2 regions of the Exiguobacterium sp. SH5S4 genome follow, and region 2 is predicted to be linked to the other one. Evidence: riboswitches for the same ligand, from Rfam matches in the RefSeq annotation. Region 2 holds a riboswitch; the other holds the start of a gene.

Region 1 (3,195 bases), on a different contig from region 2:
GCTCGCCGTGACGAGGAAGGTCAGCGGGTCGTCGGAGACACGAATCGCCAAATTGCCACTCGTTCCGGGGAACCAGTCGCGCGCGGCGAGTTCGTCTTTAATGTCGGCGAGTTCAAGCCAACGTGCGGTCACGCTCATACGTGCACCTCCTTCATGTGATGGGTGATGTCGTCGAACGTCTCGAACGGGGCGTAGGCGATGCCTTCTGCTTCACAGAGCGTGATGAGTTGCCCACGGGCGTAGACGAAATCGGCCCGTTTGGCGATCTCGAAGTCGGTCACCGAGTCACCGATGACGATCAAGCGATCAACGGGATCGACGATCGTCCGGGCGATTGTCGGTTTGCAGCAACCACAATCATTCGTGCAATGCGCGTCACAGGCGTAGGGCCAGTCGACGCGTACCGTCTCGCCCGAGAAGTCGGCGACGTTACAGTAGATGTGGTCCGGCGCGACGTGGTCTTGCAAGATCGGGTACACGAAAAAGTCCATGCCGCCGCTGACGACGTCGAACTTCCAAACTTGTTGCCGGACTTCTGCCAAAAACGTCGAGAAACCTTGGCGCAAGGTGATGCGGTCCAGCAAGTAGTCACGGTACGCCGAAGCGTCAGCGCTCGGCAACAGCTGGAACATCTGTCCGACCCCGGAGCGGATCGAGATGTCTTGAGCGAGCACGTCGTCTTTGAGCGCGTGCCATTCGGGCGGTGCGAACGCCCGCATCAAAGCGATGATGTTGTCCTCGGCCGTGATCGTCCCGTCGAAGTCACACAAGATGTGAATCGTCATTGTTTTGACCACGCCTTTAGCGCGGCCTCGAGCTCGTTCGTCTGGCTCGCCACGCCCACTACTTGCTCAATCGCTTGTCGGAACGCCCGGGCCCCGGCAGCCGCGCCGTCTGGGTGACCGTGGATGCCGCCGCCGGCGTTGATGACGACGTCTGTGCCGAAATCACGGATGATGTCCGGGACGAGCCCCGGATGGATGCCGGCCGACGGGACCGGTAGAATCGGCTTCGCCCAGTGCGGCCGAGCACTGCTATCCCGAATCGCGAACGCCTCATCGGACGGTGTCGCGAGTGAACCGTATGGGGACGGGAACAGCGTCAAGTCGGCCCCCGCGAGGCGGAACAATTTCCCGAGCAAGAGCGAGTGGCTGATCGAGCCGGTCAAGGCGCCGGCGAACGCCGGATGCGCCAAAATCGGGACGTTAATTGTTGGATCGCTCGCGAGTTCGCGGAGTGTGTCGAGCCCGTATGTATAGACGTTGAACAACAGTGCCGTCGCGCCCGCCTCGATCAAGCGGAGCGCTTGGTCACGTAGCCCGAACACCGGACCGCTGAGCGTGATGGCATAGAGCGAACGTTTCCCGGTCGTTTCGAACTGTTCTTGGATGACGGCCGCCCCGATTTTAGCTCGTTCAAGCGACGGAGTGAGCGGATTATCGTATAGGATTTCATCATCTTTGACGATGTCGATGCCGCCGGCGAGCTGGTCTCGAAGTTGCTGTTCTAAGAAGCGTAAATCACGGCCGATGATCCCTTTAAAGATGCTCATGACGAGCGGGCGATCATGGACGTCGAGCAACTCACGAACGCCTTGAACACCGAACTTTGCTCCGGGGAATTCAGACGCAAGCGTTTCGGGTAACGTCAAGTCGATCAAGCGTACCGAGTCATCGAGCGATAATTTCCCGAACGTCGTCGTCAAGATGGATGAGAAGTCGGGCGTGACGTTATGGAGCGGATAACGGATTGTGAAGCGACTCGTCGTTTCCGTGTGCGTCGTTGAGACGACCTCGCCCCGATACGCCTTTAATTGTTCTTGCTCTAGGTGGGGCAGTTCCGTCCATGTGCCGACGGTCAGTTCAAGGGCGATTTTCTCGGCGACAGTCGCGACGCGGTTCGTCCGGCTGATTTCATATGTGGCAGTAATACTCATGTTCGTTCCTCCTTCCGGTCAAACAAAAAATGACCCCATGCCGAGGCAAGAGGTCATCATAAAAAAATGAACTCTTATCTCTCAGCTTACGCTGCAAGAATTAGCACCGTGCCCAATCGGGTCGGTTGCTGCGACATCATCGGGCTTGTCCCCTCCGTCTGCTCTTGATAAGAATGTATTTTGAAGTTGTGAAATTTAATTGAATTTTGTCACACAATATCCGGTTCGTCAATTCCTTTTTTTGAGAAAAAATAGTTGAATTCATTGTTTCTATATATGCCCGGGAAAAGACAACACCGGGTCCGAAAATTGACGTTGACAACTTGGTGCTCGAGTAAGTAACATTCATCACAACAAGTTCACACAATCGAATATGACACTCTTATCGCGAGTTGGCAGAGGGAATTGGCCCGATGACGCCGCAGCAACCGACCAGTAGGCACGGTGCTACATCCACCAGACATACGTCTGACAGATGAGAGGAACAACCGTTACGGCTGTGCCTCTTTCTCGCGGAGAAAGGGGCTTTTTTTGTGGGGAATATACCGAAAGGGGAAACAGACATGGCTTATCAACCATTTACAGAACAGACAGTCGTCGAGCACGTCAGAACGTTAGGGTTACTCGAAGATGGGGGCATCGCGCATTGCGAGGAGATCGGGGACGGCAACTTGAACCTCGTCTTCCGCATCCGTCAAGGCGAAACGAGCCTCATCGTCAAGCAGGCGCTACCGTATGCGAAAGTCGTCGGAGAGAGTTGGCCGCTCACACTTGAACGGGCGTGGATCGAGCAGCTCGCGTTGCGCGAATTCGCTAGCGTCGTCCCGCGTTTCGTCCCGGTCGTTCTCGGCAGTGACCGGACGCTCGCCTACACGATTTTAGAGGACTTGTCCGACTTTGATATCGTCCGGACGGGCTATTTGGAAGGGAAAACGTATCCTGAACTCGCCCGTCACATCGGTGAGTTTTTAGGACAGACGTTGTTTGAGACGTCAGACTATACGGCCGGCCCGATTGAGAAGAAGCGGAAAGAACGGGATTACTACAACCCGGAACTGTGCGACATCACTGAAAAACTGATCTTCACCGATCCGTACAAAGATGCCGAATCGAACAACATCGAAACCGCGCTCCGTCAGGACGTCGAAGCGCTTTGGCGTGACCAGAAATTGAAAGTGGAGGTCACGAAACTGAAAGTCGGTTTCGTCACGAAACACGACGCGCTCTTGCACGGAGACTTACATACAGGCAGTATCTTC
Region 2 (3,195 bases):
GCGAGTTCGACCATGCGCGCATAGAACGGGGCCGCCCCGATGATGAGCGCCGGGAGCGCCGCCGTCGATCCGAGCATCGTCCCGACGAGAAGGAGCGTGAACGGGATGAGCAAGATGATCAAAATGATGAACGGGATCGAGCGGAACACGTTGACGACCGCGCTGATGATTGTATAAATCGGGCGATTCTTCGTCATGAGCGGTTCGTTTGTGACGTATAGGAGCATGCCGAGGGCGAGACCGATGACGAATGTCGCAGCTCCCGCGACGAGCGTCATATAAAGCGTCTCCCACGTCTGTTCAAGCATGACTTGCCAATCTACATTAGGAAACATCGCTTTCTACCTCCACTTCCACTGCCTGTGACCGGATTGAGGCGATGGCCCGCTCGACTTCAGCCGGCTCTCCGATCAATTGGATGAATAGCGTCCCGAGCGCACCGACTTGCGACTGCGTCACGTTTCCGCCGATGATGTTGAAGCCGATGTCGTGCTGTTTCAACACTTCTGACAAGATCGGCTGTTCGGCCGTCTCGTTCAAGAATTTGAGCTTGACGATTTGACCAGTCGGATACCGTGCTTTCAAATGTTCGAACGTGAGCGACATGTCGTCGACGGCGCCGATTTGTTTGACGAACTCTTTCGTGATCGGCTGTTCCGGATGTTGGAACACGTCGGCGACTTGACCGGTCTCGACGACTTTCCCTGCCTCCATGACGGCGACGCGGTGACAGATTTTTTGGATGACATGCATCTCATGGGTGATGAGGACGATCGTCAGTCCGAGTTTCTTATTGATGCTGACGAGCAGTTCAAGAATCGAATCGGTCGTCTTCGGGTCGAGTGCGCTCGTCGCTTCATCGCAGAGGAGCACGTCTGGATTTGTAGCGAGCGCGCGGGCAATCCCGACTCGCTGTTTTTGACCGCCCGATAGTTGCGACGGATAGCTGTCTTCACGTCCGGCGAGGCCGACGAGATCGACGAGCTCTTGGACGCGGCGTTTGCGTTCACTGGCCGGTACCCCGATCAGTTCGAGCGGGAAGCTGATGTTCTCAGCGACCGTGCGCGACCATAATAAATTAAAGTGTTGGAATACCATCGAGACGTTTTTGCGCACCCCGCGCAGTTCTTTCGGAGTGAGTTTCGTCAGTTCGCTCCCTGCGACGACAATCTCACCGCTTGAAGGTGACTCGAGCCGGTTAAGTAGACGAATGAGCGTCGACTTGCCTGCTCCTGAATATCCGATTATTCCAAAAATTTCGCCGCTCTCGATTGTGAGCGACACATCATCGACCGCCTGGACCCGACCGTTCTTCGTGTCGAACCATTTGGCCACGTTACGTAATTGAATCAATACCTTTCCCTCCTGACAACAAAAAAAGTACACACGTTTGAGCAAACGTGCGTACTTTATCGGTACGGACAACGATTGCTCTCATCTTCCAAGGTTCTCACCTTGCTGGAATTAGCACCATTTCGGATTGCTCCGCGGTTGCTGGGCGTCATAGGGCCAGTCCCTCAGCCTCTCTTGATAAGAGTGTTGTTTATTCGATTAGCTTTATAATAGCGACACATTATTTTCATGTCAAACTATTTTGTGCGAAAAATCAAAAAAAGGTGCCATCCGAGGATGACACAGAACGTAGCACCTTGAGTCACGGAAGGACAACCCATAGATGAAACTCTTTTGCCCGATCAGAGTGTTCATCCTTATATGGGGGATTCAAGCCATCCATCACTCGGCCTTAGAACGTACCGTGCGGTTACGCGGTCGGTGTCCCTGCGCTTGATTTTTTTGGGGGACAATCTAAGGGAAGGTCCACCTAAAAGTCGCGTAAAGTGATGCACCGGCTGTTCTAAAACGTCTTGATGGCTGGAAAATCTCGTCCTATATTGTGTTCAAGTAAGATGTTGTAATGAATATACCATTCGTGAACTTTCTGTGTCAACTGATTATTTAAAATTTTCTGATTATTCTAATCATCCTATCTCATTTAACGAAAGATAGGACGTGCTGCACGTTTTGGAACGCATATAATCGGTCTTCGACTTGGCCGTCTTTAAGCTTTAACAGCGCCGGTACGCTCATGACTTGATACGCTTCTAACTCTTGCGGGATAAAGTTGGCGTCCTGCTTGTCGATCGCGAGTGTCGGGTCGACCGCTTCGACGACGGCGAGCATCCGCTCGGCCACAGCGCATGTTCCACACATCGGGGCGTATATATATAACAATCCGTCTGTAATCATTGTTCTCACCTCTTTTCTAAGTATATGAATGTGAGCCGATCTGTTCAAAAGTTGTGCTCAACTGGAAAAATCTGAATAGTTCAATATTTCTTGTTGACGCTCGCCCAAAAGAGGCATAGTATGGTCATTAACTTTATCGCTTTCGTACATAACAGCAAACACGTAGAAAAGGACAGGTGAATCCACCCATGACGGAACAAACGAAACTGACAGGCAAACAATTTTTGATGAACGTATTGAACGGACTCAGTCTCGCTATTTTAATCGCCCTCATCCCGAGCGCATTGCTCGGTGAATTAACGAAAGCCATCTTACCGTATTTTCCGTCTTTGCAGTTCATCTTAGACGCGACGACGATCGCGATGCGCCTACTCCCGGTCATCATCGGTGTCACCGTCGCGATGCAATTCGGACGTTCTGCGCTCGAGGCCGGGACGATCGGTATCGCGACCCAGGTCGGAAGCGGCGCCATCCGCATCGAGGAAGGCGCGTTCCTCATGGCCGGTATCGGCGACGTCATCACGGCCGGCGTGACGGCGGCCCTTGCGACATATATGGTCATGCAGTTGTCACCACGATTAAAGACGTACACCGTGCTCGTCTTACCGATGACGGTCATCGTCATCGCCGGCGGGATCGGCATGTTCTTACTCACGTACATCTCCCAGATCACGACGTACATCGGCACCATCATCATGACGATGACTGACCTCCAGCCGATTATGATGGGCATGTTGATCGCGATGGCGTTCTCGCTCATCATCGTCTCTCCGATCTCGACGGTCGGGATCGCGACGGCGATCAGCCTGTCCGGTGTTGCCGCCGGGGCCGCCAACCTCGGTGTCGTCGCGGCCGGCTTCGGTCTCGCCATCGCCGGGTGGCAGATGAATGCCACCGGGACATCAATCGCTCACTTCCTCGGCTCACCGAAAATTCAAATGGCAAATT

The links. Region 2 has a riboswitch for S-adenosylmethionine ahead of EVJ32_RS00510 (methionine ABC transporter ATP-binding protein). Riboswitches for the same ligand answer to the same signal wherever they lie in the genome.
Region 1: linked by a shared signal. The riboswitch ahead of EVJ32_RS14085 (2,3-diketo-5-methylthiopentyl-1-phosphate enolase) and the one ahead of EVJ32_RS00510 (methionine ABC transporter ATP-binding protein) in region 2 are both predicted to bind S-adenosylmethionine.

The regions. Positions count from the first base shown of each region.
Region 1 covers NZ_SJUQ01000031.1:25,849-29,043, forward strand. Annotated here, with positions in the region: gene EVJ32_RS14075 (methylthioribulose 1-phosphate dehydratase) at 1-138, opposite strand, end outside; gene EVJ32_RS14080 (2-hydroxy-3-keto-5-methylthiopentenyl-1-phosphate phosphatase) at 135-785, opposite strand; gene EVJ32_RS14085 (2,3-diketo-5-methylthiopentyl-1-phosphate enolase) at 782-1,936, opposite strand; SAM riboswitch class I at 2,008-2,110, opposite strand; SAM riboswitch class I at 2,316-2,418, shown strand; gene mtnK (S-methyl-5-thioribose kinase) at 2,500-3,195, shown strand, end outside.
Region 2 covers NZ_SJUQ01000001.1:103,443-106,637, reverse strand. Annotated here, with positions in the region: gene EVJ32_RS00515 (methionine ABC transporter permease) at 1-335, opposite strand, end outside; gene EVJ32_RS00510 (methionine ABC transporter ATP-binding protein) at 325-1,353, opposite strand; SAM riboswitch class I at 1,432-1,537, opposite strand; gene EVJ32_RS00505 (thioredoxin family protein) at 1,990-2,247, opposite strand; gene EVJ32_RS00500 (PTS sugar transporter subunit IIC) at 2,436-3,195, shown strand, end outside.